DNA from 2 places in the Sphingomonas insulae genome. Region 2 is predicted to be linked to the other one. Evidence: riboswitches for the same ligand, from Rfam matches in the RefSeq annotation. Region 2 holds a riboswitch; the other holds the start of a gene.
The links. Region 2 has a riboswitch for glycine ahead of gcvT (glycine cleavage system aminomethyltransferase GcvT). Riboswitches for the same ligand answer to the same signal wherever they lie in the genome.
Positions count from the first base shown of each region.

Region 1: linked by a shared signal. The riboswitch ahead of GTH33_RS00540 (L-serine ammonia-lyase) and the one ahead of gcvT (glycine cleavage system aminomethyltransferase GcvT) in region 2 are both predicted to bind glycine.

Region 1 covers NZ_CP048420.1:18,761-34,265, forward strand. The annotation lists gene GTH33_RS18045 (sugar transferase) at 492-1,913, opposite strand; gene rfbA (glucose-1-phosphate thymidylyltransferase RfbA) at 2,029-3,015, opposite strand; gene GTH33_RS00525 (NUDIX domain-containing protein) at 3,050-3,607, opposite strand; gene rfbB (dTDP-glucose 4,6-dehydratase) at 3,659-4,726, opposite strand; partial or broken gene GTH33_RS18050 (transposase) at 4,867-5,019, shown strand; gene GTH33_RS18055 (transposase) at 5,180-5,404, shown strand; partial or broken gene GTH33_RS00540 (L-serine ammonia-lyase) at 5,646-7,069, opposite strand; glycine riboswitch at 7,189-7,278, opposite strand; partial or broken gene GTH33_RS00545 (IS3 family transposase) at 7,404-8,501, shown strand; gene parA (ParA family partition ATPase) at 8,790-9,452, shown strand; gene GTH33_RS18060 (ribbon-helix-helix domain-containing protein) at 9,449-9,706, shown strand; gene GTH33_RS00555 (LbetaH domain-containing protein) at 9,855-10,361, opposite strand; gene GTH33_RS00560 (glycosyltransferase) at 10,433-11,605, opposite strand; gene GTH33_RS00565 (polysaccharide biosynthesis protein) at 11,616-13,028, opposite strand; gene GTH33_RS00570 (STELLO glycosyltransferase family protein) at 13,194-14,216, shown strand; gene GTH33_RS00575 (hypothetical protein) at 14,209-15,180, shown strand; gene GTH33_RS00580 (WcaI family glycosyltransferase) at 15,209-15,505, shown strand, end outside.
Region 2 covers NZ_CP048422.1:3,111,978-3,127,482, forward strand. The annotation lists gene GTH33_RS16395 (hypothetical protein) at 1-9, opposite strand, end outside; partial or broken gene GTH33_RS16400 (ribonuclease R family protein) at 6-2,224, opposite strand; gene trhO (oxygen-dependent tRNA uridine(34) hydroxylase TrhO) at 2,304-3,230, shown strand; gene proS (proline--tRNA ligase) at 3,868-5,397, opposite strand; gene GTH33_RS16415 (DMT family transporter) at 5,512-6,414, shown strand; gene GTH33_RS16420 (CcdC protein domain-containing protein) at 6,411-6,914, opposite strand; gene gcvPB (aminomethyl-transferring glycine dehydrogenase subunit GcvPB) at 7,014-8,588, opposite strand; gene gcvPA (aminomethyl-transferring glycine dehydrogenase subunit GcvPA) at 8,585-9,943, opposite strand; gene gcvH (glycine cleavage system protein GcvH) at 10,060-10,431, opposite strand; gene gcvT (glycine cleavage system aminomethyltransferase GcvT) at 10,433-11,641, opposite strand; glycine riboswitch at 11,701-11,807, opposite strand; glycine riboswitch at 11,808-11,900, opposite strand; gene GTH33_RS16445 (hypothetical protein) at 12,226-12,861, opposite strand; gene ispH (4-hydroxy-3-methylbut-2-enyl diphosphate reductase) at 13,007-13,978, shown strand; gene thrB (homoserine kinase) at 14,115-15,068, shown strand; gene rnhA (ribonuclease HI) at 15,065-15,505, shown strand, end outside.

The sequences.
Region 1 (15,505 bases), on a different replicon from region 2:
CGCGCATCGTGTCTGGCGAGTTTTCTGAATCGTCGGCATCTGGGCAATCGAGCCGCTGAATCACGGGATAGACCGGCCGCTTAATCGCCATCAATCATGCGCCGGACGCGTTTGCTGACCAACCGACCGGCCATGGCCAGAGCAAGAACCGCAATTGAGCTGCCCCAGATTACGGCCACGGCTATCAACAGCCAGCGCATCCGGGTGAACCGTCAGTAGCGGATACGCGCCTTCAGCGTATGCGCCGCGGCGCCTAGGCTCAGCCCGAATGCAAGCGAGCCAGCTACATAGCCAAGGACGAGTCCAACCATCCCAACTCCTAACCGGTCCCATCATTGGTGATGGTGACAGGAGTAACATAGGGGTGATTCATAAAACTGCCACATGCATTTTCGAAACGTCGGTCTGGACGAACCACTCAGCCGATATCTGGCCATGGCGGCTGATCCGCGCCGTGGCGCTGTCTGCGGTATCCCGTCGGCGACTTCCGCTCAGAATGCGTTGCGGTGCAGGATCACGCGAACGGTCAGGAAAATGATCTTCAGATCGCGCCAGATCGACCAATTCTCGAGATATTCCAGATCGGCTTGCAACCGGTTCTTCAGGTCGTCCTCGATCAGCGTCGCGCCGCGAAAGCCGCGCACCTGGGCCAGGCCGGTGAGCCCCGGCTTGGTGGCGTGGCGATCCCAGTAGCGCTGATCGACTTCCCAGAACAACTTGTCCGCCGCGCGCGATCCCAGTGCGTGCGGGCGTGGGCCGACGATGCTCATGTCGCCCTTCAGCACATTGACGAGCTGCGGCAGCTCATCAAGGCTGGTCTTGCGGATGATCCGCCCGACACCGGTGATCCGATCGTCATTGCGTGAGGCCGAACGATGCCCCGCCCCGTCCAGCTGCTGGACGTACATCGAGCGGAACTTGAACATACTGAACATCTGGTTGCCGCGGCCGATGCGCACCTGTTTGAACAGGATGGGGCCTGCACTGTTCAGTCGCACTGCGATCGCGGTGATGATCAGCAAGGGTAGCAGGCACAGCAGCGCCGTGGACGCCACAGCGATGTCGAACAGGCGCTTGACGATCCGGTCGGTCAGGCTGAGCGGCCCCGCCGCGACGATGATCGAGGGGACGTCGCGATTGGGTCCGAGGCCGAGCGGCGCGAGCGCGGCAAGTTCGGGGACGACGATCTCGCTCTGCACGTTGGCACCACGCAGCGCCTTGGCCCATGCCATGCGATGTTCGGGCGCGCAGGTCACTACCACGCGATCGGCGCTGGCGATCAGCGTCGCGAGGCGATCGTACATGTGCGGATCATGCTCGTCCGGATCGAAATAGGATTCCGCCGCCATGATCATCGAGAATTTGCCCGGCGGAATCGGAGCACCCCGATCGCATAGCAGGATCGAGCTAAACGGATTGCCGCCGACGACCCAGTTGAGGTGGCGGACGAAGCCGTAGCGGGCAACGACGAGAAACAGCGCCGCGAGCGTTGAACCGAGCGCGATCGTCAGCCGCGGGAATGCCGTGCTCGACTTGAGGTAGAAGACGACTAGAATGACGCTGCCGATCGCCAGCGCGAGCGCCTGCAGCCCGCGCCGGATCGCGCGGAACGGGTCCTGGAAATTGACCGCGTCATAGGCATCGATGTTGGACGCGAACAGCGCATAGACCGGCAGCAGCACGAGCGCGAACACCAGCCAACCTGTGTCGATGACCATCGACTGCCGCAGGATCGCCGTGCACAGGAAGCCACCGAAGATCGCGGCCAGATCGGTACTGAGCAGGTACAGGACGGCGCGGAACTGGAGCAGTGCGCTACGAGGCCGCCAATGGGTCTTGATGTCGGAGGCCCGGTCCGAAACCTGATGCAGGGCGCGATCCTGTGCAACTGGCGGATCGACATTATCCAACATTGCCCACGCACACCTTATCTGTTTGGCGCCCAGCGGTTTACGGGCAACCGCTAATAACCGTTTCGATGGATAATCTCAATGTGGCCGCACTCGTCGGACACAAAATGGCTACTCATCACAGTATGGGGGTATTGTCAGGATTAGATCGATTGCCGAGTTTTGTAAAGCATTCTTCGCGGCGACGGTCCCCCGCTCTTCGTTCCGCAAACGGCAAGGGTGTCGGCGCTTCCTCGATTGCGGCCAGAATAGCGCGGCCATAAGCCGTCTTGACCAGCGCCCGGCCCCGTTCCTCCGCAGCTTCGCGCGATATGAACCCCTGTAGGTAAGCGATCTCTTCCAAGCAGGCGATCTGGATGCCCTGACGATGCTGTATGGTGCGAACGAACTCGGCCGCTTGGAGCAGGCTGTCGTGGGTACCGGTATCGAGCCAGGCAAAGCCGCGACCCATCGGCTCGACGTATAGTGCGTCCGCGTTTAGATAGCGGCGGACAAGGTCAGTGATTTCGAGTTCGCCTCTTTCCGAGGGGGTCAATCCAGCAGCCAGATCGCACACCTGCCGATCAAAGACGTACAGCCCGGTGATCGCGTGACTGGATCGCGGTCGTTCAGGTTTTTCCTCGATCGATACGGCTCGGTTCTTAGCGTCTAATTCGATCACGCCATAGCGTTCGGGGTTTTCTACGCGGTAGGAGAAGATGGTGGCCCCACCCCCGCCGCCTTCGACCCGGTCGACAGCGCGGCGCAGCATCGGCACCAGGCCGTTGCCAAAAAAGATGTTGTCGCCAAGTACCAGCGCCACTGGCTCGCCCGCGATCCAGTCGCGACCGATGGTGAACGCCTGTGGCAGGCCCTCGGGACGCGGCTGTTCCGCATAGGCGATGCTCAGGCCCAGCGCCGATCCATCATTAAACAGCGTACGATAATGCGGCAGATATTCGGGGCTCGAGATGATGAGAATTTCGCGGATGCCGGCGAGCATCAACACCGACAGCGGATAGTAGATCATCGGTTTATCGTAGACGGGCAGCAACTGCTTGTTGACGACAAGCGTCGCCGGATGGAGCCGCGTACCTGTGCCGCCGGCGAGGATGATGCCCTTCATGAGCTCGGATATAGCAGTCAGCGATAAAAAATGGTTAGAATAAATCCGGCCGGCGGAGCCGTAGAGCCTGGAGTAGCATAAATAGCTTGGCATCGGTCATCCGGCCACTTGTCACATCCGCCCAGAGAGTCGCCAATTTCTCTTCGCGCGCGTCGATCGTCTCAAGTTCCTCGGCCATTCCACCGCCCAAGCCAGTGCGATCATTGGTAGTATATTCAGCAAGGAATAGGTGGACCCGCTCGGTGGTGGATGAAGGAGTCATCCAAACCTGGGCAACAGGTTCAAGCTGACGCAGTCGCAGGCCGGTTTCCTCGTATGCTTCACGATAAGCGGTGTCAGCCGGGGCTTCGCGCTCGGTCGCGCCGGCGATCGCCTCGGGGAAAGGCGCCTCGCCCAGATACAATACCGCATCGCGCGTCTGGCGTACTGTCATGGCGACACGGCGGTCAGGATCATAGGCGAGGACTGTTGCGCCCGAGACATGCTCGACGATTGCCCGCTCGCATTCGGTTCCACTGAGGCGCAGGCGCAGCATGATGAGGCTGAGCCAGCCTCGGTATAGGGGGCGGCTGGTGAGGACGGTATCGGTCATGCCGCACCGGCTAGGCGGGGGACGGTGCCCTCGCAATTGTAAAGCGCTGCTTCAGGCAGCCATGGCGTTATTGAGTCCCCGCCGTATGTCCGCCGCCTGTGCAGCAACAATAGGGCGCCACCAGGCTTCGTTGCCCAGATACCAACACACCGTCATCTCCAACCCGGTCTCAAAGCTTTCCCGCGGAGTCCAGCCAAGTTCGTCTCGAATGCGCGTAGCGTCGATCGCATAACGCAGGTCATGGCCGGGACGGTCGGCGACGAAGCCGATCTGCGTTACATAGGAGCGGCCGTCCTGGCGTGGACGCAATCGATCGAGCGTTGCACAGAGCGTTTCCACGACGTCAATGTTGCGGCGTTCGGCATTGCCGCCGATGTTGTAGCGTCGCCCGGGCTTGCCCCGTTCGAACACGGCCTGCAGTGCGCGGACATGATCGTCTACGAACAGCCAGTCGCGTACGTTCTCGCCGCGGCCGTATACCGGCAAGGTTTCGCCGGCGAGTGCCTTGACGATCATCAGCGGGATCATCTTTTCGGGAAAGTGATACGGTCCATAATTGTTCGAGCAATTGGTAATGAGCACCGGCAGGTCATAGGTATGCCCCCAGGCGCTGACCAGATGATCTGACGCCGCCTTACTCGCCGAATAGGGTGACCGCGGATCGTAGGGCGTGTTCTCGGTAAACAGGCCAGTCGGGCCTAGGCTTCCGAACACCTCGTCTGTCGAGACATGGTGGAAGCGGAATGTAGCGCGATCGGCGGGTGCGAGATCCAGCCAATAGGCGCGGGCCGCCGACAGCATTGTGAAGGTGCCGACGACATTGGTGTCGATGAAGGCGCCCGGTCCGTCGATCGAGCGATCGACATGGCTCTCCGCGGCAAGGTGCGTGACGATGTCGGGCCGAAAATCCCGGAGCGCGGCCAAAACCGCGGTACCATCGCGAATGTCGCCGTGGACGAGGCGGCAGCGCAGATTGTCGGCGACCGGTGCGAGCGCATTGAGCGTACCGGCGTAGGTCAGTGCGTCATAGACCAGCACTTCGTACCCGGTGTTACGGATCAGGTGGCGAACGAGCGCCGAGCCGATGAAGCCGGCTCCGCCGGTAACGAAGATGCGCATGAGCCCGATTCTAGTGTCTGAAAGTTAATCCATCGCTGCAGCTACACTAGGTTGCTTGGACAAAGGTTGACGTCGTGAACTGCGGTTAATTCAACGCTGCCATTTGGAGGCGGCCTTGGGTGAGCGGATCGGGTTGTCGGATGCGGAGTGGGGGGATCGTCGATGCGTTGCTGCCGGCCGAGCGCGGTAGGGGCTGCCGCCCGGCGTGGGACAACCGCCGCTACTCCGAAGGCATGATGTGGATCGCCCGGACAGGGGCGCAATGGCGGCGGCTGCCAGATGAGTATGGCAAGTGGAACAGCGTGTTCCGCCGTTATCGGCGGTGGACGACGACCGGCGTGTTCGACGCGCTGCTTGAGACGCTGGCCGAGGTAGTCGCGCGGGACGGCAGCGCCGACATGATCGACAGCACGGTCGTGTGGGCGCACCACTGCGCGGCGGGGATAAAAAGGAATTGGGCACGCGGAGGCGCCCGGCCGTTCGCGCGGCGGGTTCACAACCAAGCTCCACGCCAGGTGCGACGCTCAGGGACCGCTTGCCCTCGTGCTGACACCCGGACAGGCGCATGATGTCAAAGGCTTCCCCCCGCTGATGCGCATGATTGGCGACTGGATCAACGTCGTGCGCGCTGACAAGGGCTATGACGCCGATGCGATCCGGGAGGAGCTGTCTGGCTGAGATCTAAGGCGGTGATCCCCGCTAGAGTTAACCGCCGCCATCCCGCGCCGCGCGACCGTGTGAAGTATCGCTGGCGCAACCGCATCGAGCACTTCTTCAACAAGCTGAGGAACTGGCGACGCGTCGCGACCCGCTACGACAAAACGGCCAACTCCTATATCGGCTTCATCAGTCTTGCCTCAGCCTTGCTCTGGCTACCCTTGGTCCACGTGACCTAGCTCAATGTCGTCATGTAGATACGTCAACATTCCACAACGTTGACGGCCAGCCCCCCAGGCTCGTCTCCTTATATTGCGAGCGCATGTCCTCGCCGGTCTGGCGCATCGTCTCGATCACCGCGTCTAGGCTGACGACATGGCTGCCGTCGCCGCGCAGAGCTAGATAGGCAGCGTTGATGGCCTTCACCGCGCCCATCGTGTTGCGCTCGATGCAGGGGATTTGCACCAACCCGCCGATTGGGTCGCAGGTGAGGCCAAGGTTATGTTCCATGCCGATCTCCGCGGCATTCTCGATCTGGCCGTTGCTCCCGCCCAACACCGCTGCGAGAGCGCCCGCCGCCATCGAGCAGGCGACGCCGACCTCGCCCTGACAGCCCATCTCGGCCGCCGAGATCGACGCGCGCTTCTTGTACAACATGCCGATCGCCGCGGCGGTCAGCAGGAACGTGCGTGCGCCTTCCCGCCGCGTGGCCTCGTCACGCGCGATCAGCGTTTCGTAGAAGCGCAGCACGGCGGGCAGCACGCCCGCGGCACCGTTAGTCGGCGCGGTGACGACGCGGCCGCCCGCCGCATTCTCCTCGTTCACCGCGAGCGCCCAAAGGCTGACCCATTCGAACACTTCTGCGGGATTGCTGCCAGGCGTATCGCCGGTCAGCCCCTGTTCGATCGCGCGCGCTCGGCGCCTGACCTTCAGGCCGCCGGGCAGGATGCCGTCCTGCGCCATGCCGCGGTCGATGCAGGCGTGCATTGCGGTGCGGACATCGTCGAGGAAGGCGTCGGTTTCGGAAACCTCGCGCCACGCGGTCTCGTTCGCGCGGACGATGTCGGCAATCGACAGGCCCGTCTCGTCGCCCAGCACGAGCAATTCGGCGCCCGAACTGAACGGATGGCGCACCGCGATGTTGCTCGCCGACTCCGGCGCGCCCTTGCGCAGGATCGCACCCCCGCCGATTGAGAAATAGGTCTCGGCGTAGGTTCCGCCATCGGCGAGGCGCGCGGTGAACGTCATGCCGTTGGGATGTTCGGGCAGGAATTCGCGAGAGTGGAAGACGATATCGGTGGCCGCGAAATCAACCGGGTGAGTGCCAGCGAGCGGCAGGCAGCTCTGCACGGCGATATCAGCGAGGATGCGCGGTGCCGCATCGGGATTCAGCCGCTCGGGCTCCCAGCCGGCAAGGCCTAGGATGGTGGCGGTATCGGTCGCATGGCCATGGCCGGTCAACGCGAGGCTGCCGTACAGATCGCAGGTGACGCGTACCGGCGCTTCTACCCCTTCTCCGCTGTATCCCACGGCCCGCTGTGCGAAGTCGAACGCCGCGCGCATCGGCCCGACGGTGTGCGAACTCGACGGGCCAATGCCAATCGTGAACAGCTCGGTGACACTGATCGGCCGGTTCAGCCCGCGGTCAAGCGCAGCGGGTAGGGGTGTAGACGTGTCGACGTGCATGCATGTCCCCATCGCCGGACATATCCGGCCGTGCGCATGCCCCATCTGTCGCTTGTGCCTGAGATCGCTATCCCGTCGGCGGACGTGGGGTCGCCCCTGCGCCTCTCTCCAGATATCCTCGCATCGCCATGGTCCTTCTGCCTGAGAGTTTCCGGGGCGGTTGCTCCTTCGGCGCCGGGGCTGAACCCGGTCTCTCCCATGTCGATGGACACGGGTATCGGCGGGGGCGGGGTAGGCGTCAAGGGTGGGTTTGACCTGAGCCCTGTGGATTGGTCCGTTCTTTGTGAGAAATTCCCGGTTAGGTTTGGCAGATGCCGGACGAGGGAATCCGTCAATGAAGAAGTCGAGGTTCAGCGAGGCAGATCGCGTTCATTCTCAAGCAGGCCGAGGATGGAACGACCGTGGAGGAGGTATGTCGGAAAGCCGGCATCTCGATCCAGACCTACTATCGATGGCGCAGCAAATACGGGGGTCTGATGCCGTCGGAGATGAAGCGCCTCAAGGTGCTGGAGGAGGAGAACGTCCGGCTGAAGCGGCTGGTGGCGAACCTCAGCCTGGACAAAGAGATGCTGCAGGATGTCATCCGCCGAAAAATGTAGGGCCTGGTCGAGCCCGGGAGATCGTCGGCTATTTGCAGGCGAGCTACCAGGTCAGCGAACGGCGAGCCTGCGGCGCGTTTCCGATCAATCGATCGACCCAGCGCTATCAGTCCCGCCGCCTCGATCAGGCCGGCCTCAAGATGCGGATCAAGGAGTTGGCTGCGACCCGTGTTCGCTACGGGTATCGACGCATCCATGTTCTGCTCCGGCGGGAGGGCTGGGAGATCAACCACAAGCGCACTCATCGGCTGTATCGCGAACTCGGGCTGCAGCTGCGCAACAAGACGCCCAAGCGCAAGGTGAAGGCGAAGCTGCGCGATGACCGGACGCCGGCGACGGCGCCCAACGAGTGCTGGTCGATGGATTTCCTGTCGGACCAGCTGTTCGACGGGCGCAAGATCCGGGTGCTGTCGATCGTCGACAACTTCACGCGCGTGTCGCCAGCGCTCGATGTACGGATGAGCTATCGTGGCTCTGACGTGGTGGAAACGCTCGACCGCATTGCCGCGGCACACGGTCGCCCCAAGCGCATACGTCTGGATAATGGGCCGGAATTCATCTCGAAGGATCTCGATCTATGGGCCTATCAGCATGATGTAGTGCTGGACTTCAGCCGCCCCGGCAAACCGACCGACAATGCGTTTGCGGAGGCGTTCAATGGCCGCGTGCGGGCCGAATGCCTCAACGCATACTGGTTCTTGAGCTTGGACGACGCACGGGTAAAATGTGAGGCGTGGCGGCGCGATTACAACGAGCACCGTCCGCATAGCTCCCTCGGCAACCAGACCCCGATGGAGCGCGCTTTTTCGTCAGGGCAGGCATGCCTGCCCTGACGAAAAGAGAGCCGGTTTTCTCATAAAGACCGGACCTAAGACGGGGTGAGGCTCAAAAGCGCCGGAAACTCTCACTCAGCTTGGATGAAAAAAGAGGGAGGACGTCAAGGGCTCAGGTCAACCCTAAGAACGGTACTCAATCACAGGAGCGCTGGCTCCAGCCATTACATGCTTCTTGAGAGAAGCAAACGGTCGCCAGCGGACATCCTCACGTCGGGTAGGAATTATGCTTGCGCAGACATGTCGAGGACTTGCCACGCCACCATGTCGACATGTAGAGGTGGTTTCATGCCAGTTATCGCGATCATTAGTCAGAAGGGGGGAGCGGGAAAAACGACTCTCGCCATCCACCTCGCAGCCGCGGCTCAGGACGCTGGCCGGGTCGTGCTCATCATCGATACCGATCCGCAGGCAACAGCCAGTCAATGGGCAGCATGGCGCAGCGATGCACCGCCGGAGGTGATCGACAGCCCACCCCCGCGCCTCGCCGCCAAAGTCGAGGCCGCCCGCGCACAGGGTGCCGAGCTGATCGTCATCGATACGCCACCTCACGCCGACAGCGCCGCCCGCGCCGCGGTTGAGGTCGCCGATTTGGTGCTGATCCCGTGCCGGCCTAGCGCCTTCGACCTCTCGGCAATTCAAATCACCGCGAAGCTCGTCCAGCTTCTCAAGAAACCCGCCTATGTTGTCTTCACTGCCGGCAGCCCCAATGCGCCACGTGTCTATCAGGAGGCGGGCGAACTAGTGGAGGGATTCGGCACGCCGCCCTGTCCGATTCAGATTCCTGACCGCGCTGCCTATCGCCACGCCAGCGGCGAAGGCCGCACCGTTATGGAATACGAACCCGGCGGTAAGGCTGCCGATGACATTCGTCAAATTTACACGTGGACATGTCGACAGGTCGGCCTATCTGCGCCCCGCAAACCAACTAACCGGAAAGCCGCTGCATGAGCCGCAAACCCAGCTTTGCCAACCTGCGCTCTGGCCTGGTGTCGGCCCCAACCGTAGAGCCAGCTTTCGCCGCTACCTCAGCCGTACCGGCGAGCCGCCAAGGCCGGAAACAAATCGCTGGTTTCTTTAGCCCCGAAATGTCGTTCGCAATGCATACGCTAGCAAGGCGCCAAAGTAGGAGCCTTCAGGCTTTGATGGCCGAAGCTTTTAACGATGTGCTAAGAAAGCACGGAGAAAGTCCGATCGGGGATTAAAAGTAGCGCTAGCATATTATAACGCATTTCCTGATTATATTCAATATAAACATTCTCGTAAATTTATCTATCGAAGACATAGTGTCCTTCCATATCATCAATAAATCTAACATAGTATACGTCTATAGGCTGTATACTAAGGATTGTACTAGTTATCAAATGCGCGACCGCGCAAAAACTCGGCGGGATTTCCCGAATTAATTGTCCAAGCCGCAAGATCGCGCATAGCTACACCACGAGCGCCAAGCACAGCGCCTTCATCAACTCGAACTCCGGGCCCTACAAAGGATTCCGCAGCAATCCAGGCATGATTTTCTATCACGATCGGTCTTATCTGCAATTGAAAGTGGCAATCCGAGACATCATGACTGCTGGCGCATAATGACGCATCCTGCGACACGGTGACGTGATCGCCGATCGTGATCCTGCCTTGATTATAGCAACGTACGCGGGGCCCGAGCACCGAACCACTACCAATGTCGAGGTTAGCGGGTAGCCAAATATTTACGCTGGAATAAATCCGCGTACCTTTGCCTATTCTTGCGCCAAATAGCCGCAAAATTAGTGCGCGCCAGCTATGAAGTGGAGGGGGCGTCCAGCGGGCAAGGCATAGCCAGCTGATTCCCCACAATACCCGCATCAGGCGATTGGCCAAGCTGAAGCTAGGTCCGCCAGTGGCGCTCCTTGCAGCCTCTGCGCTCAACGGATCAGATCCGCTTGGCTGCTTCACGAATTCCGCTCCAATATGCGGTGATATGCCGCCATCCACTGCTCGCTGACAATCTGCGGCGAAAAGCACTGAGTGGCAAGATCTCGTGCTGCCGCACGGCGACGTTGCCGTGCGGCCCCACTCTCATCGAGCAAGACCGCTAGTGCAGCTGCAATGGAATGGGCGTCAACGCCACTGTCGATGGCGGCACCGCTGGTGAAGCCGACCGGTAAGTTGCAATGTTGCGACATGGCAACGGGGATGCCGGAAGCCCAGCTTTCAAGGATTACCATTGGCAAACCCTCACTATGAGATGGCAAGGCGAGCGCCGTTGCACTCCCAATTAATGCCCGCTTGGCGTCGCCGTAGACGGGGCCGGTAAAGGATAATCGGGAATCTAGAACTAAGTCGATACGTGCCTGCAGCGCGGCAACATGTATTGGATCCCCCCAACCAGCGATCGTAAGTTGTGGTGCAGCTGGGCCCCGCTGTTTGACCAGAATTTGCCAAGCGTCGATCAATCCGTCAATGTTCTTCTTAGGGTGGATGCGACCCAGATAGACGATACGGGCCGTAGCCGAGTCGCGCCCTTCATTGTCATATAGGTGCGCATCTACGGCGTTCGGAATGACGGCAATAGCGTCATTGCCCGTTTCACGCTGGATGTCTGCGGCCTCAGCGCGGGTAAGTGCATGGAAAAGATTGGCACGCCGCCAGCTGCGATGTTCGTAGCCAAGCCGGGCGATTGCCTTTTTGGCCTGCCCGCGCTGCGTGATCCAAGGGTCCAGCATTCCATGTGGAGAGATGACATATGGACGACGCGTCACGGCAGCCCAGCGCTCCGCCAAATGAGATGTTGCCATCCAGATGCCATGAAGATGTAGAAGGTCGATGTCGGCCGCGGCCAGCTTGCGTCCCAGATCGGGGCTGTATCCTATCTGGCTCGGTCCCAACGTCCGCCCCAACTGCACCGGGATTCCATCGAAACGACTACGGTCGTCCGCACTGTGTAGGTCCTCCAGTGCAAAGATGACGGGATCAGCGCCGGCTGCGCACAGCATGGCTGCATGGGCAACGACTGCCTCGAAGACGCCTCCGCCCAATCGCGAGGCCCAGGGCGACAACAGGCCAACCCGTAATCGTCGATCGCGCACTGTCCTGCTCACCTTCTGTGTTGTAGCCTGGTTCATTGGGAATGGGTCAGCTCATGATCGGTCGAAACAGGAGCTTCATCCCGCCACGCTGCATCAGGCGCCCCACCAGGCGTTTGCTTGGCAAGAGCGGCGCTCCGTTCGCCAATGTATTGGCCCGGGTCTGAAACAGCGAACTGGCGATGTTGACACAGGCAATTCCTCCCAGGGCCGCTAGGGGACCATATAGGAACCCCGCGACCGTCCCGGCGACAAGCGATCCTGCCAGTTGAAAGACGTTGCCCATAATATTGTATCGCAGCTTGCCCGATGCGGGGCCGAACAGCATTCCGGGAATGCACAAGACGTAAACGAACGTCGCGACCCAGTCGATAAAGAAGAACAGCAGGAATTGCTGATCGACACGGCGCAAGAGCACTAGCGACACGACAGGTGCCAACAATGCCACGCCAGCATAGACGATCAACGCCGAAGCGGTGATGAGTGCAACCTGCCGTTCGTATATATGGCCGATCGCCCGCAGCTGTCGCCGTGCAAAAGCGCGAGCGAGGATAGGAACACTAAGAAAAGCGGGACCGATCAACAGGACGCGGACCGGTTGGAATACACGTTCGACCAGCTCGTAGACGGCGGTGCTCGCGGTTCCCCCAACCCGCGTCAGGACCAATCGCACCACCACGTCGTACAATTGTGCCATGGCCGTGTTGGCTTGCGTCAGCAAAGACAGGCCGATGGTCTCGCGGATGACGTCGCGGTGAAAACGCAATCTAAGCCGGAATCGGCCTGCGCGGAGATGGCGTGATAAGCTGGCCCATGCCGCAATGATCACGAAGATGAACTGGATCATCTGAGCGAACACCAGGCCCATAAGCTGCAAGCGAGGAGCAAGGACAATGGCCGTCACAAGCAGTAGAGCCGCCCCGGTCATGTTGATGATGCTCTTATTGGTACCTTTGCGAATGCCCACCAGTGCGGCGATGGGGACGGTGCTGAGGCTCCATAGGATTGCATTTACCAATACCAGCGGAAGCATGGTATGTCCAAGGGACTGCTGACCCGGTTCCAAGCTATGCCGAAGCGCAAGGCTCAGCGGATAATAGGCGATCGACGCAACCAGTGCATAGAAGCAGAAGGTAAAGATGATTGACGTATCAATATAGGGCCATATACGTCGTTCGCGATCCTCACGGCTCATCTGACCTATGAACTTGGGCAATGCCCCGGCGACGCCTACGTCGGCAAGCTTGATTACCGATGTCAAAGACTGGATCAGTGCCCAGACACCGAATTGCTTCAGCGAAGAATGCGCAATGACGACGCGAAAGGCGATCAGCAGAAACCCACCCGTAACCAGCACCTCGAGCACCGATGCGGCCGCGCCGTTGCGGGCAAGCCGCTGCAAGAGGGATATATCCTGCATGTCGGATGCCATCGCCACGGCCCCGTTTGGTCGTTCGTTCATAGATGATGCTCACTCCGCAGCGGCTGCTTGCGATTGACGGCTCAACAAGTCAATCAATGTGCAGGGCAGACTCCGCTGACCGGTCGATAGCCTGTCAAACCAGGGCTGGCCAATCGGCCACCCAAGCGGGTAAGCGCCATGTGCAATGCAACCGTCGAAAGCGCCATGACAGAAACCAAGAACCCAAAAGCCGCCGTCGTTCTGACCTCGATTGCCGCCCCCAACGCGGTGATGAAGGCGATCTCTGCCGATTGCCGTGAACGCGGACTGGACTTCTACGTCGTGGGAGACACCAAATCGCCTGACGAGTTCGAGCTGGAAGGATGCCGCTTCTATAGCTACGCTGCCCAGCGCGAACTCGCCTTTGTGACGGCGGGGCTGTGCCCGACGCGTCATTACGCGCGCAAGAACATCGGATATCTGCTGGCGATCCAGACGGGTGTCGAGCTGATCATCGAAACCGACGACGACAATCTGCCAGGTCCCGATTTTTACGAGGCGTTGCCGCTAGAAGCGACGCTGCCGGCCGTTGCGCAAGCCGGTTGGGTTAACGTCTATCGCTACTTCACCGACGGACTAATCTGGCCGCGCGGACTGCCGCTGGACGAGATCAACGCCCCGCTGCCTGTACTGTTGGAGCCGCAGGCTGTGCGCATTCCCATCCAGCAAGGGCTGGCGAATGAGAACCCGGACGTGGATGCCATCTATCGGCTCGCACTGCCGTTGCCGTTCAACTTCGACAAATCGCAGCGTGTGGCGCTGTCCGCCGGGACATGGTGCCCTTACAACAGCCAAAACACGATCCACTACAGCGAAGCCTTCCCGCTTCTTTATCTGCCGGCTTACTGCAGCTTCCGTATGACGGATATCTGGCGCAGCTTTGTCGCGCAACGGATTGCAGGCGTGAACGGTTGGTCCATCCTGTTCCGAGAGGCAACGGTTGTTCAGGATCGCAACGACCATAGTCTGATGCGCGATTTCGAGGACGAAATTAGTGGCTATCTTGGCAATCGCAAGATCGCTGAAGCCTTGGATGCTCTGGACCTCAAGGCCGGTACCGATCTGGGTACCATGGGGGAAAATCTGCGCAAATGTTATGGCGCGCTGGTTGATGGCGACTACGTCGGAGCGGAGGAGCTGCCGTTGCTTGACGCATGGCTGACCGATCTGGCGACGATCCTTGGCTGAAGTGGATCGGCAGGAAAACCGCGCGAGCGCAGTTTTCATCTTCAATCATCGGTTCGAGCGTAATATCGAGAAGCTCGACGAGATTTATGGGGAGCGCTTTCCCAAGCGCACCTATCTGATGCCTTTCGCTCGTTCCGAAAGGGCGGACGTATGCCGCATTACAGAATCGAGCTGGCAGTTCAGCGGTCACGTTGCCCAAGGCGCGGCCTCGTTCATCGACGACGAGGCAACGCACTACGTCTTCATCTCGGATGATTTGATTCTCAATCCGAGAATAGATGCGTGGAACATCGCGTGCAAACTGGATCTTGATGCGTCTACCGGATATATCAAGTCGCTCGCGCCGCTCGACTCCGTACGATACCAGTGGCATCGGTCCCTGCCGGCCAGCATCGCTCTGCGGCGTAATGGGGATGGTTTCGACTGGCGTGCCGAACTCCCGCCCGAAGATGAGGCGCGCGCAAAGTTTGCTGGCATGGGTTTGCAGGATCATCCGTCCAAGATGCGCTCGCTGAGCGAGGCAAAGCATGCTCTGACCAAACTGCTTCCGGCCGCGGGCTATCTGGCCGCGCCTTGGGCGGTGAAGCTGCACGGCAAGCCGAGCGATTACCCCTTGTTGATGGGCTATGCCGACTTTTTCGTGGTACCAGCCGAGGCGATCCGGCGCTTCACCCATTATTGCGGGGTATTCGCGGCCCTCGACATCTTCGCGGAAGTCGCGGTGCCGACTGCGTTGGCCCTGGCGGTCGATCGGGTGAAAACCGAACTGAAGCCGGGCGAGAGATTCAACGACCCGTTGGCAGCGCGTCAGCCGGATTTCGCGTGGCAGGGAATCGAGTTTTGGGATCCGGCGGAGACCCCGGTGTTTGCCGCTCGTTTCGGCAACGACCGCGATCGCCTGATGAAAGAGTTCCCGGACGAGTATCTGTATGTCCACCCGGTCAAGCTGAGTCAGTGGCGCTAAGGCGCATTGACGATCTGAGGGCTGACCGATGAAGCTGCTGATTCTGGGCATAAACTATGCACCCGAGAAAATCGGGATCGCGGTATATACGAGCGATCTGGCGAGGTCGCTCTTACAGGCGGGTCACGATGTGCGCGTGTTGACTGCCAAGCCTTATTATCCCGAGTGGCAGGTTCAGCACGCCTACCGTCGCCCTTTTTGGTGGAGCGAAACCTGTGATGGGGTGCGGGTTCTACGCTGCCCCATCTATGTGCCCTCCCATCCCTCGGGTGTCCGACGATTGCTGCACCATGCCAGCTTTGCATTGAGCGTGCTGGTTCCGGGA
Region 2 (15,505 bases):
TCGGCTCAACGCCTTTTGCCCTGATGACGGATGTTGTGCGGCCGACCGCGATGCTTGATGACGCGATCCTTCCGTCCGGACCCGACATGCCGTGGCCCTGGCGCCGCGCCTTTGCCCTCCGGCAGTTCGAACCGGAGCGCTCCCGACACCGGATTCGCCTCTGCCAACCGCAGGTCGATCCGTTGGCCGAGCGTATATTCCTCGCCGGTCTGTTCGCCGATCAGTTTGCGCGCCGCTTCGTCGAACCGGAAATATTCACCGCCGAGATCCCGAACCGGCATCAACCCGTCGCCGCCGATCCCCTCGACCGTGGCGAAGAAGCCGTAATTCTGCACGCCGGTGATCCGCGCCGAGACGGTTTCCCCAACCTTCTCCGACAGGAATGCCGCAACGTAGCGATCGATCGTATCGCGCTCCGCCTCCATCGCGCGGCGCTCAAGGCCACTGATCGTCGTGCCGATCTGTTCCATGGCCTCGGCATCCGCCTTCGTCAGTTCGCCCGGCCCCAGCGTGTAGGCCGCCACCAGCGAACGGTGGACGACGAGGTCGGCGTACCGTCGGATCGGTGAGGTGAAATGCGCATATGACCCCAGCGACAAACCGAAATGCCCCTGATTGGCCGGCGCGTAATAGGCCTGCGTCTGCGTGCGCAGCACCTGCTCCATCACCTGCGGCCGAAACTCGGCATCGCCGACGCGGGTCAGGACATGGTTGAAGGTTGCCGGGCGGATCACCTGCCCGAGTGCGAACGGCACATCGAAGGTTTCCAGGTAATCCTTCAGCGCCACCAGCTTTTCGCGGCTCGGCGGTTCGTGCACGCGGTACATCACCGGCGCCTTCTTTCCCTCCAGCGCCTTTGCCGCGGCGACGTTGGCGGCGATCATGTAATCCTCGATCAAGCGGTGAGCATCCAGCCGTTCGCGCGGCGCGATCGACATGATCCGGCCCATCTCGTCGAGCACCACGCGCCGTTCGGGGAGGTCGAGGTCGAGCGGTTCGCGCGCGTCGCGCGCGCTGGCGAGCGCGCGCCAGCAGTCCCAGAGCGGCCTCAGCACCGCGATCATCGGGCCCGCATCGGCATCGATCATCGCCTGCGCATCCTCATATGCGAGGTTCGCCGCGATCCGCACCCGCGCGCGCGAAAAACGCCAGCTTTCCAGCTTGCCCGACTTGCCGATGCGCAAATGGCAAGCCAGCGCCGCGCGATCCTCGCCCTCCTTCAGCGAACAGACCTCCGCCGACAGCACCTCCGGCAGCATCGGCACGACGCGATCCGGGAAATACACCGAATTGCCGCGACGCCGCGCCTCGCGGTCGATCTCCGAACCCGGACGGACGTAGAAGCTGACATCGGCGATCGCGACCACCGCCTGCCACCCCCCGCGTTACCCGGATCGTCGTCAGGCGCCGCCCAAACGGCATCGTCATGATCGCGCGCATCGACGGGATCGATCGCGACGATGGGCAGATGCGTCAGATCCTCGCGATCGTCGCCAAGGGGCAGGCGCGACACCCGCTCCGCCTCGTCCAGCGCCTCGCCGCTGAAGACGTCGCGGATACCGAGCTTGTGAATAGCGATCAGCGAAAAGCTGCGCGGCGCGAACGGATCGCCCAGCCGCTGCACCACCCGCACGGAGATACGCGGCGGCCGTCCGGTCATCTCGGTCATCACCAGATCGCCCGCTTCGGCGTCGCCGATGTCCGACACCGGGAATTCGCGCCGGTCCTTCTTCTCGACCCCGGTCAGCCAGAAGCGGTCGCCATCGCGGCGCAGCACACCCAGCACCTGTTCGGACGCCTTGGCGAGCACCTTCATGGGATGCGCGACCCAGCCGGCGCCGGCCTCTTCGGTGCGCGCCAGGATGCGTTCGCCGATACCCAGCGCACCGCGCTTGCGCTCGCGCACCCGCAGGCGCGGCGGCGGCGTCTCGGCTTCCCACCGCTCAGGCACCGCCCAGACGTTGCCGCCATCGTCGACATCGGCGATGCGCAGCACCGTCACCCTGGGCAGGCCGCCCATCTTGTGAAAGGCGCGGCCGGGCGCGGAGTCGATCAGCCCCTCGTCCGCCATGTCCTTCAGCAACGCCTTCAGCCCGATCTTTTCCTGCGCGGTCAGACCGAACGCCTTGGCGATCTCGCGCTTGCCGGCAGGGACATCGGAGTGTTCGATGAAGTCGAGGATCTGCGCCTGCGTCGGCAGGCCGGTTCTTGGTTTTTTTGACACGCGGCAGAGATAGGGACTGCGCGGCCATGCGTCATGTGCGAACTTTGCGTGGACGCGTGGCTGCGGCTATGGCCGCGCGATGACCCGCGTTAGTGCGCTGTACCGCTTCACCCCGTTCGACGACCCCGCCGGCCTTCGCGAACCGCTGTTGCAGGCGTGCGAGGCGGCTGGCGTGCGCGGCACGTTGCTGCTGGCGCGCGAGGGGATCAACGGCACGATCGCGGGGCCGCACGCCGGGGTGGAGGCGGTGCTGAGCCATATCCGCGGGCTGCCGGGCTGCGCGACGCTGGACGTCAAGGACTCGCAGGCCGACGCGATGCCGTTCCACCGGACCAAGGTGCGGGTGAAGGCCGAGATCGTGACGATGGGCGAACCGGCGATCGATCCGCTCGACGCCGGCCACTACGTCGAACCGCAGGACTGGAACGCACTGATCGCCGATCCGCGGACGGTACTGATCGATACCCGCAACGATTACGAGGTCGCGATCGGCACGTTTGCGGGTGCGGTCGATCCCGAAACCCGGACATTCCGCGAATTTCCGGCGTGGTTTCGCGACCATCGCGACGATCTGCTGTCGGGCAAGGCGCAGGTCGCGATGTTCTGCACCGGCGGCATCCGCTGCGAAAAGGCGACGGCGTTCCTGAAGGCCGAAGGGGTGGCGGACGTCTTCCACCTCAAAGGCGGCATCCTCAAATATCTGGAGGAGGTGCCGGCCGAGGACAGCACATGGGCCGGCGAATGCTTCGTCTTCGACGAACGGGTCGCCGTGGGCCACGGCCTTGCACAGGGAACGCACGGCCTGTGCCGGGCGTGCCGGATGCCGGTGTCGCCGGCGGACCGCAACTCACCGTTGTACGAGGAGGGCGTGCGCTGCCCCCGCTGCGCGACATCGCGCGGCGACGAGGATCGCGCCCGCTATGCCGAGCGGCACCGGCAGGCATTGCTGGCGCAAACGCGCGGCGAGGCGCATGTCGGGCGGCGGTATGAGGATGCGCGCGACTGACCGTCTGGCGGTGCGGATCGTAAAGGGGGCGTCGTGGGTTGCGCTGACGTGCGCGATGCGTTGCTCTGCCATCGCGGCGGGTGGCGGGACCTGGTTGCAGGGGCTGGCGGTTTCGCGCGACGGCCGACGACGCCGTGGCCATGGGTCCCGGCGTTCGCCGGGATGACGATGGCTGGGGGGATGGCGTTTGACGGCGGGATGGCGTTGGCGCGCGGTGGACGGGCAGGACAGGCACAACCTGCATCCCGCCATAACCGGCATCGCAAAGCATAACTGGACTTTCAATTACAACCGGCATCCCGACCACAGCCGTCATCCCCGCGGAGGCGGGGATCCAGACGCGCAGGTATGGCTTGAGCCGCGACGATAGCGTGTATGGATCCCCGCCTTCGCGGGGATGACGTGTGTGGGGGGGGGAGGCAAGGAGGCCTTCGGTGACGTGGGTGGGGTGACGCTGCGACGCTTTAGGCGACGTGAGAGGGCGACGCTACGACGCCCTGTATGACGTGAGGGGGGGCGCTGCGCCGCCTTTGAGGATGCGGGAGGGGCGCGCCTTGGATGACGTGACAGGAGACCTACGACGTCCTACCGGCCGCTCCCGCCGCCCCTTCCCTCGACGGGCGACATCCAGCCCCCGTCAATAGGCTCGCGCCAGCAGTACCCGCTCCACCGACGCGTCGCCGGTGAATACGCACGCGCCCTCCGCGGCACCGGCATCCGACGGCGCATTGCGGATCGTCAGTTTGAGCGCCTTCAACCGTTCGACCACCGCATCGAGCGCGGCGCCCGTCGGCTTCGACCACGATACCTCGACCCAGCCGGGGTTCTTCACGCCCTCGGCGAAATGCGCCTCGACCGCGACCCAATCCGCGGCGGGCACGATGTTCGCCGTCAGCCGCTCGCGCGCCTGCGCGTGCAAAGCGGTCTGGATCGCGTGCAGCAATTCCGGCGCATCCGCCTCGAAATCGCCGCGTGGTATGACCTGCGAGTCGAGCTTGCCGTCCTCGCGGTACAGCCGGTCGCGGCGGATCACCGACACGTTGCCGCCCGCCATGTCGCGGCCGCCGATCTCGACGATGATCGGCGCGCCCTTCTTCACCCAGCCCCAGCGCTTGGTCGCCGCCTTGGCGGGCTTGAGGTCGAGCAGCGCACGCACCGGCTCGCCCAGCGCGGACAGGCCGGCGAGGTTCGACTGAATGGTTTTCGCGTAGGCGACCAGCGCCTCGTCCTCGGGCGTGTCGCGCAGCATCGGCACGATCACGATCTGCCACGGCGCGATGCGCGGCGGCACGCGCAGGCCGTCGTCGTCACCATGCACCATGATGACGCCGCCGACCATCCGCGTGCTGACGCCCCAGCTGGTGGTATTGGCCAGTTCCAGTTCGCCGCCGGCATTCTGGAATTTGATGTTCTGCGCCCGCGCGAAATTGGTACCGAGGAAATGGCTGGTCCCGGCCTGCAGCGCCTTGCCGTCCTGCATCATCGCCTCGATGCTGTACGTCGCGACCGCGCCGGGGAAGCGCTCGTTCTCCGGCTTTTCGCCCGCGACCACCGGCAGCGCCAGGCAATCCTCGGCGAACGAGCGGTACACCTCGAGCATCTTCAGCGTTTCCTCGCGCGCCTCGTCGGCGGTGGCGTGGGCGGTATGCCCCTCCTGCCACAGGAATTCGCTGGTCCGCAGGAACATCCGCGTCCGCATCTCCCACCGCACCACGTTGGCCCATTGGTTGATGAGCACCGGCAGGTCGCGCCACGACTGGACCCAGCGCGCGAACGCGGTGCCGATCACGGTTTCCGACGTCGGGCGCACGACCAGCGGCTCCTCCAGCTTCGCGGCGGGATCGGGCATCAGCCCGCCCTTGCCGTCGCTCACCAGCCGGTGGTGCGTGACGACCGCCATCTCCTTGGCGAACCCTTCGACGTGCTCCGCCTCCTTTTCGAAATAGGACAGCGGGATGAACAGCGGGAAATAGCAATTTTCATGCCCCGTCGCCTTGATCCGGTCGTCGAGCAGACGCTGGATACGCTCCCAGATGCCATAGCCCCATGGCCGGATGACCATGCAGCCGCGCACGCCGGATTCCTCGGCGAGGTCGGCCTCGGCGATGACGGACTGATACCAGGCGGCGAAATCGGCTTCGCGCGTGACGGAGAGTGCATGCTTCATCCTGGCGCTTTATCCGTGTCGCGAATATTCGTCACCCCCTTCGCCCGATCGCGCTAAGGCCGGGCCGTGACTCCCTGCCCGATCGCCCCTGCCCCGATACCCACCGCTCCCGTGATGACCGACCGCATCCTACCGGCCATCGCGTTGCGCCTGCTGTCGGTGGTGTTCTTCGCTCTGATGAACGCCGCGATCAAACTTGCCGAACAGGCCGGCGCCAGCGTCGTCGAGATCCTGTTCTTTCGACAGTTCGGTGCGGCGCTGCTGGTGTCCGCGGTGATCCTGGGCGGTCCCGGCCTGCCGTCCGTCGCGACGCGGCGCCTTCCCGCGCATGTCGTCCGCGCGATCGTCGGCCTCAGCGCCATGGCGATGACCTTCAACGGCATCGTCGCGCTGCCGCTGGCGGAGGCGACGACGATCGGTTTCACCGTGCCGATCTTCGCCACGATTCTGGGCGCGGCGGTGTTGCGCGAACCGACCGGCTGGTGGCGCTGGGGCGCGGTGATCGTCGGCTTCGTCGGCGTGCTGATCGTCGCGCAACCGGGCGGCGACCACTTTCCCCTGCGCGGCGCGGGCTTTGCGCTGGCGGGGGCGTTCGGCACCGCCTGCGTCACCATCCTGCTGCGCCAGATCGGCAAGACCGAGGCGGCATTGACGACGGTGTTCTGGTTCTCGCTCTTGTCGCTGGTGCCGCTGTCCGTGGTCTACGTACCGATCGCACAGGCGCATGGGCCGATGGGTTGGGCCGCACTGGCCGCGGTCGGCACGCTCGGCGGGTGCGCGCAGATCGCGATGACCAATTCGCTGCGCCTCGGCCCGGTGTCGGTGGTGGTGCCGATGGATTATTCCAGTCTGCTGTGGGCGACCTTGCTCGGCTGGCTGCTGTTCGACACGCTGCCCGCCGCCGCGACGTGGATCGGCGCGCCGGTCATCATCGCCAGCGGCCTGGTCATCGTCTGGCGCGAAACCGTGCGTCGCCGACAGGATACGCTGGCGGCCGGCGCGGGCGAGATCGCCTAGGCAGCAGCGAGCATGCGCTTGCCGCGCAAGTACATCTCGAGCCGCTGTGCGGTGAACAAGCCCAATGCCAGCGCCATCAGCACGTCGGTGATCGCCATCGGATCGAGCCCGACCGGCCCCGCATAGCTCATCGCCCCCCTGGCACCCGATCGCGCCACGATCAGCAGCACGATGAACAGCAGCGCGGCCGGCGACGAGGTCTGCCCCAGCGTGTGCGTTTCGGGATCGAGCGTGATGCGCATCATCTTGCCGCGCTGCCAGCCGAGCGCGCCACCCAAGGCCAAAGCGGCGAGGCAGAACGCCCAGCCCCAACCCTGCGGCGGAAAGCGCGAGAAGGTAAAGCCGATCACCACCGCATAGAATGCCGGCAGCACCCACAAGCGTTCGAGCTTCAGCGGCCGCACCCGGCTCATCCGCTTCCACCGGACCGCCATCACCACCGCGATGACGACCAGCGGGATCGCATAACTGATCCACCCGCCCGCTTGCTGTACCTGCATCTGCCGATCCCCTTTTGCCAAGAAGGCTAGCCGGACGGGCGGTCGAGGGAAAGCCGCCCCGCGGGATGCCGAAGCTTCCCGCAGGCCATGGCGGTTCGTTTATTCCGCCGCCTCGGCGAGCGGCGCGTCCTTCCACACCAGCACCGGCTTGCGGGCGGCGAGCGTTTCGTCCAGCCGGCTGCGCGGGGCGAAATGCGGTGCCGACTTGAGGGACGCATCGCCTGCCTTCGCCCGTTCCGCCACGGACCGCAGCGCACCGATGAACTGGTCCAGCGCCGCCTTCGATTCGGTCTCGGTCGGCTCGACGAGCATCGCGCCGTGCACGACGAGCGGAAAATAGACCGTCATGGGGTGGAACCCCTCGTCGATCAGCCCCTTGGCGACGTCCAGCGTCGAGAAGCCGTCGGCGAGGTTCGCATCCGAGAAGATCGCCTCGTGCATGCACGGTCCCGATCCCGCGAACGGCGCATCGAGCGTGTCTGCGAGCGAGCGCAGCACGTAATTGGCGTTGAGCACCGCATCCTCGGCGACCTGACGCAGGCCATCGGCGCCGTGGCTGAGGATATAGGTGAGGGCGCGCGTGAACATGCCCATCTGGCCGTGGAACGCGACCATCCGGCCGAAGCTGCCGGCATGATGCTCGCCCGCCGTCTCTTCCTCGACCAGCACGAACTGATCACCCTGCTTCTCGACGAAGGGCAGCGGCGCGAACGGGGTGAGCGCGTCCGAGAACACCACCGGCCCCGACCCGGGTCCGCCGCCGCCATGCGGGGTGGAGAAGGTCTTGTGCAGGTTGATGTGCATCGCATCGACGCCGAGGTCGCCAGGACGCACCCGGCCGACGATCGCGTTGAAGTTCGCGCCGTCGCAATAGACGTAGCCGCCCGCGGCATGCACCGCATCGCTGATCGTCCTGAGATCGCGCTCGAACAGGCCGCAGGTGTTGGGGTTGGTGATCATCACGCCGGCGACGTCCGGCCCCAGCCGCGCGATCAGCGCCGCGGTGTCGACGCGGCCGTCGGCGGTGGCGGGGATATCCTCTACCTTGAAGCCGGCGAAGGCGGCGGTGGCGGGGTTGGTGCCGTGCGCCGATTCGGGGACCAGGATGACCTTGCGCGTCCCTTCGCCGCGCTTTTCCAGCGCCGCCCTGATCGCCAGGATGCCGCAGAGCTCGCCATGCGCGCCCGCCTTCGGGCTCATCGCGACGCTGGTCATGCCGGTCAGCGTCACCAGCCAGTGGCTGAGCTGGTGGATGACCTCCAGCGCGCCCTGCACGGTGTCGACGGGCGCGAGCGGATGGACGTCGCTGAAGCCGGGCAGCCGCGCCATCTTCTCGTTCAGCCGCGGATTGTGCTTCATCGTGCACGACCCGAGCGGGAACAGGCCGAGGTCGATCGCGTAATTCTGGCGGCTGAGGCGGGTGTAATGGCGCACCGCCTCCGGCTCCGCCAGGCCGGGCAGGCCGATCGCCGCCTCGCGGAACAGGCCGCCGAGCCGGTTCGACGCGCCGAGTTCGACCGCGTCGGCAAAGTCGACGCCGGTCGTCTCGGTCGAGCCGATCTCGAAGATCAGCGCTTCGTCCAGCATCAGCGCCTTGTTGCCGGTGAAGGTCGGCGCAGCCGTCCCCGACGACGCCGTCATCTCGGGCCGCCAGCCGCTCTGGTTGATGCTCATGCCAATACCTCCTGAAGCGCGGCGGCAAACGTCTCGACGTCTTCCGCGGTGGTGGTTTCGGTGACCGCGACGACCAGTCCGTTCGCCAGACCCGCCTCGTCCGGATACAGCCGGCCGAGCGACACGCCCGCCAGGATGCCGCGATCCGCCAGCGTACGGACGACGGGGCGCGCCTCTTGCGGGAGCCGGAGCGTGAATTCGTTGAAGAACGTGTCGGTCACCAGTTCGACGCCCGGCACTCGCGCCAGCCGCTCCGCCGCCGCCGCCGCGCCGGCATGGTTGATCGCGGCGAGTTGCCGCAGCCCTTTCTCGCCCAGCAACGTCATGTGGACCGAGAAGGCCAGCGCGCACAGGCCGGAATTGGTGCAGATGTTGGACGTCGCCTTCTCGCGGCGGATATGCTGTTCGCGCGTCGACAGCGTCAGGACGAAGCCGCGCTTGCCATCGGCATCCACCGTCTCGCCGCACAGCCGGCCCGGCATCTGGCGGACATATTTGTCCTTGCAGCCGAACAGGCCGACATAGGGTCCGCCGAACTGCAGGCCTACGCCGAGCGACTGGCCTTCGCCGACGACGATGTCCGCATCCATCTCGCCCGGCGACCGGATCGCACCCAGCGCCACCGGTTCGGTGACGACCGCGATCAGCAGCGCCTTGTTTGCGTGGCACGCATCGGCGAGCGGCGTCAGATCGGCGATCCGGCCGAGGATGTCGGGATATTGCACGACGACGCACGACGTATCGCCGTCGATTCTCCCGATCAGCGCATCGATATCGGTCTGCGCGCCCAGCGTCGGGATCGACGTTTCCAGCGCGTCGCCGGTGTATTTCGCCATCGTCTTCGCGACGCTGACGTAATGCGGATGCAGCCCGCCCGACAGGATCGCCTTGCCGCGCCGGGTGATCCGCCGCGCCATGCCGATCGCCTCCCAGCACGCGGTGGAGCCGTCGTACATCGATGCATTCGCCACGTCGGTGCCGAGCAGCCGCGCGACCTGCGTCTGGAATTCGAACAGCATCTGCAGCGTACCCTGCGCGATTTCCGGCTGGTACGGCGTATAGGCGGTCAGGAATTCGCCGCGCTGGATCAGGTGATCGACGCTGGCCGGCACGTGATGGCGGTACGCGCCCGCCCCCAGGAAGAACGGCACCTCGCCCGCGACCACGTTCTTGCGAGCGAGCGCCGTCATATGCCGCTCGACCGCCAGTTCGGACGCGTGATCCGGAAGCCCGCGGACGGGGCCGTCGAGGCGGGCGGATTCCGGCACGTCGACGAACAGGTCGTCGATCGTCGCGGCACCGATGACGTCGAGCATCGCGTCGCGGTCAGGCTGGGTAAGCGGCAGGTAGCGCATTGATTACTCCCTAGACCCCTCTCGATCGCGAGAGCGGCTGGGGGTGGGGAAAATCCCGCCCGCGGGCAGGCCCCACCCCGCCCCTCCCCGAAAACGGAAAGGGGCTTTGCTAAGACTTACAGCTTCGAGACGAACGCCGCGTAAGCCGTCTCGTCCATCAGCGTTTCGAGCTCGCTGGCGTCGCTGAGCGTGATCTTGAAGAACCAGCCCTCGCCCTCGGCATCCGAATTCACGAGGCTCGGATCGTCGCCCAGCGCCGAATTGCCCTCCAGCACGTTGCCCGACACCGGCGAATAGACATCCGATGCCGCCTTGACCGATTCGACCACCGCGGCCTCGTCGCCCTTGTCCAGCTGCTTGCCGTCTTCCGGCACGTCGACGAACACGATGTCGCCGAGCTGGCTCTGCGCATATTCGGAAATGCCAACCGTGCCGACGTCGCCATCGACGTCGACCCATTCATGATCTTCGGTAAAGTAACGGCTCATCTCACTTGCCTCCTGCACGGACGTAGCGGTGGGGAACGAACGGCATCGGGACGACCGCCGCCTCGTGGATCTTGCCGCGCTGGACCAGCCGCACGGGCGTGCCGGCGGCGGCGAGCGCGGCCGGGACATAGGCCATGGCGATCGGCGCGCCGACGCTGGGCGCGAAACCGCCGCTGGTGACGCGGCCGATCACCGCGCCATCCGCATCGACGACGCTCGCGCCCTCGCGCACCGGCTGGCGTCCGGCGACCGACAGGCCGACGCGCTTCACCGCCGGGCCATCCTCGCGCTCGGCGAGAATGCGCTGCGCACCGGCGAAATCGGCCGCCTCGCGGCGACGCTTCGACAGGGCGAAGCCGAGGTCGGCCATCACCGGCGTCGTTTCGGGATCGAGGTCGTGGCCATACAGCGGCAGGCCCGCTTCCAGGCGCAGCGAATCGCGCGCGCCGAGGCCGATCGGCTTCACCTCGGGTTCGGCGCAGATCGCATCTGCGAAATCGGCGGCGGCTTCGGCGGGAATCGAAATCTCGACGCCGTCCTCACCGGTATAGCCCGAACGGCTGATCCACAGCGGATGGCCGTTCCATTCGAACGCCCCCGCGGTCATGAACACCAGAGCGTCGACACCGGGGATCAGGCGAGCGACCGCGGCGACCGCCTTTGGCCCCTGCACCGCGAGCAGCGCCTGATCCTCCATCAGGTTCATCGTGATGTCGTCGGGCAACACGTCGAGCAGGTAGGACAGATCGTCGTATTTGGTCGCGCCGTTGACCACGACATAGTGGCTCGCCTCGCCGAACGGATGCGCGCCCTCTTCCGGCAGCCGGGTCGCCATCAGGTCGTCGAGGATGCCGCCCTCGTCGTTGAGCAGCAGCGAATAGCGAATTTTGGTCGGAGCGAGTCCGGCGATATCGCCAGGCAACACCGCTTCGAGTGCCTTTGCGACACCCGCCGCGTCGATCCCGTCGCCGGTGAAGCCGACCTGCCCCATGTGGCTGACGTCGAACAACCCGGCCGATTCGCGCGTCCACAGATGTTCGGCCATGATGCCGTCATATTGAACGGGCATCTCGTAACCGGCGAACGGCACCATGCGGCCGCCGCGGGCGCGATGCCAGGCGTCGAGCGGCAATTGCAGGATCGCAGGCTCGTCGCCCTCGTTCAGGTCGTCGAGCGGGTCGGGCAGGGTGTCTGGCAGCGTGTCGCTCATCAACCGTCTCCAAAAAAGGCACGCGACCGGGTCGCAGGCACGGCTGCATCCCAATCTTGCGAACCCCCTCTGTCACGGGAACCTGAGAGCTTTGACCCTGCGTCGAGCGACACCGGGCTTACCCCTTCGGTGGCCCCTGTAAGGGGCGCTTTCCAGAGTGTCGATGAGGCTGCGCGCGGTCCGTTGTGCCTGAGAGATTCCGGGGTGGTTGCTCCTTCGGCGGCCTCTTTGTGCAGAGGCTCTCTCCCGCGTGCGCCCATGCCGGTTGCCCGGCATCGACATGCCAAGCTGTGGCGGTGCAGCATGGCTTAGTCAATCGGGAAAGACGCCGATCCTCCCCTCCCGCGCCAATGGGAGTCAGGGGCGGGTCGCGTGTCCGCGATACGCGATACGGACGCCATCGAACGCCCAGCGCCGTATACCCGGACGTCACCAGCCGGCCAGACACCCACCCCATAAGCGTCGTCATCCCCGTGCAGGCGGAGATCCATCACCTTCCGCCCCCGCTTGGGCCGAACCGCTGGCGTGTCCGGATCCCCGCCGCCGCCGGGATGACGAACAGAGCCCTGGCTTACGCCGCGAAACTACCGCTGTACGTTGTACTTCAGCTGATCGTCGGTCAGCTGGAACCCCACCAGCGCTTCAAAGCTGGCGCGCAGCACCGCGCTGCGCACCTCGGGCCGCGACAGCGGATCGGTCGCGGCATCCTCGTCGCCCGCCTTGCGCTTGCGGGTCAGCTGTTCGCGCACGTCGTCGGGCAACGTCGCCGCCGCCCGCGCGATCTGCGCCGAGGCGGAGCCGCTCGCCTGCGCACGGGCCTGGCCGGCGTCGAAATGGATCGCGATCTGGCCCTTGCGCTTCGCCGTCACCGCGGTGCCGCCCCGGACAATCGCGATATAATAGGGCAGCGTCACGTCGCGCGGCCCATCGGTGCGGGTGCGGCGGGCGAGCACGTCGAACGTCACCGCGCTGACGATCTGGTCGCCGGCATCGTTGCATGTCCCGCGCACGTTGGTCATGTTCGCGACGACGTCGATCGCGCCCGCATCACGGCTGGTGACCGGATCGAACAGCGTCAGGTCGCCGGTGTTGGCGGCGACGCCCACCGTCGGGCAGGCCGAGCGTACGGCGGTGATGCCGCCTTCCACGATCTCGCCCTTGCCGGCGCACCCGGAGAGGATCAGGCCGAGGGCGGTGAGGCCGAGAAGCGGAGTTTTCACGGAGACGCGTACCTTTGTCGAACGGGCAGATTGCGTCGCCGGACGGCGCCGGCGGTGCGGCGCGCACCATAGGAACCGCCCGTCGCGGGTGCAAGCAATCGCGTACTTCCGCGCGGTCGCCCAATCGCGTAGGAACGGCCGCATCATGGCCTCTCTTCCCCAGGCGGACGGCGCGAAGCCCGTCCTCGATCTGCTGATCGCAGCACCCCGTGGTTTTTGCGCTGGCGTCGATCGCGCGATCCGCATCGTCGAACTCGCGATCGAGAAGCACGGCGCGCCCGTGTATGTCCGGCACGAAATCGTCCACAACAAGTTCGTCGTCGATACGCTGAAGGCGCAGGGCGCCGTATTCGTCGAGGAGCTCGATCAGGTTCCCGACGGCGCGCCCGTCGTCTTTTCCGCGCATGGCGTGCCGAAATCGGTACCGGCTGCGGCACAGAATCGCGGCCTCGACTATCTCGATGCGACCTGCCCGCTGGTGTCGAAGGTGCACCGCCAGGCCGAAAGGCTGGTCGATGCCGGCCGCCACATCGTCTTCATCGGCCACGCCGGCCATCCGGAGGTCGTCGGGACATTCGGCCAGGTGCCCGAGGGGGCGATGTCGCTGATCGAGACGACCGCAGATGCCGAAGGCTTCACCCCGCCCGACCCGGACAATCTCGCCTTCCTCACCCAGACGACGCTGTCGGTGGACGATACCGCCGCGGTCGTCGCGGTGTTGCAGCGCCGCTTCCCCAACATGCAGCCGCCGCGCGGCGAAGACATCTGCTACGCCACCTCCAACCGCCAGGCCGCGGTGAAGGCGATTGCCGCCGCCTGCGATGCGATGCTGGTGATCGGCGCGCCCAATTCGTCCAACTCGGTGCGGCTGGTCGAGGTGGCGGAGCGCGAGGGCATTCCCGCCCGCCTGATCCAGCGTGCCGCCGATCTCGACTGGTCGTTCCTCGACGGCGTCGGCACGCTCGGCATCACGGCGGGTGCATCGGCCCCCGAATTGCTGGTGCGCGAACTGGTCGACCTGCTCGCCACCCGCTTTGCGGTGACCGAGCGCGAGGAAGAGACGACGCGCGAGACGATCGCCTTCAAGCTGCCGCGCGGACTCGAAGCGGCGGCTTAGGCGAGGCGTCGTCGCCCCGGCCCCGTTCCGGCATCCGTCCGGCGGTAGGCGACACACCCGCCTCCTGCCGATTGTGCGGGCGGAGGGGACCTCGAACACGTCCGGGGTGACGATCATTTGGAAGTGAGGGGAAAGCATGGCCGTCTACACGCAGGTGTCCGCCGAAGCGCTCGCCGGCTTCCTGCGCCGCTATGACGGCGTCGGCGATCTGGTTTCCGCCAAGGGCATCGCCGAGGGGGTGGAGAACAGCAACTATCTGGTCGACACCACCACCGATCGGTTCATCCTGACCCTGTACGAAAAGCGCGTCGATGCGGGCGATTTGCCATTCTTTCTCGACCTCCTCGACCATCTGGCGGCGCGCGGCCTGCCGGTGCCGCCCGCGATCCGGGACCGCGCCGGCATCGCGATCCAGCAGCTGGAAGGGCGCCCCGCCTGCCTGATCCGCTTCCTCAACGGCGTGTCGCTGACCCAGCCGACGCCCGCGCAGGCGGCCACCGCCGGTGCCGCGCTGGGAAACCTGCACACCGCCGTCGCCGGATTCGATGGCGATCGCGCGAACTGCCTGGGCGTCGGCGACTGGCGGCCGCTGCTGGAGCGCTGCGGCACCGATCTCGACCGCATCACCCCCGGCCTGTTCTCCCGTATCGACGCCGCGCTCGCCGCGGTCGAGGCCGCTTGGCCGCACACCCTGCCCGTCAGTGTCATCCACGCCGACCTGTTTCCCGACAATGTGCTGATGCTCGGCGCACGGGTCACAGGGCTCATCGATTTCTACTTCGCCTGCCGGGACGTGCGCGCCTATGACGTCGCGGTGATGCACACGTCCTGGGCCTTCGATCCGCTCGGCGCGCCGCTGGCGGGCGTAGGTCCGGCGTTGCTGGCGGGCTACACCGACGCGTTCGGCCTGTCCGGGGCGGAACGCACCGCGCTGCCGGTGCTGGCGAAGGGGGCGTGCATCCGTTTCCTGCTGACCCGCGCGTGGGACTGGCTCAACACGCCCGCCGATGCGCTGGTGACACGCAAGGATCCCCTTGCCTATCTTCGCCGACTCGACTGGTACGACGCACATCCGGAGGCTTTCGCATGACCGACCCCGCCCCGCAGCTGGTGGAAATCGCCACCGACGGCGCGTGCAAGGGCAATCCCGGCCCCGGCGGCTGGGGCGCCCTGCTGCGCTTCGGCAGCCATGAAAAGGAATTGTCGGGCAGCGAGGTGCTGACGACCAACAACCGGATGGAGCTGACCGCGGCGATCGAGGCGCTGCGCATCCTGACCCGGCCGTGCAAGGTGAAGCTGTCGACCGACAGCAAATATGTGATGGACGGCCTGACCCGCTGGATCCACGGCTGGCGCAAGAACGGCTGGCGCACCGCCGACAAGAAGCCGGTGAAGAACGTCGAATTGTGGCAGGCGCTGTTCGCCGAAACGCAGAAGCACGACATCGAGTGGATCTGGGTCAAGGGCCACGCCGGCAACGCCGACAACGAACGCGTCGACAAGCTGGCGAGCGATGCCGCGGTGATG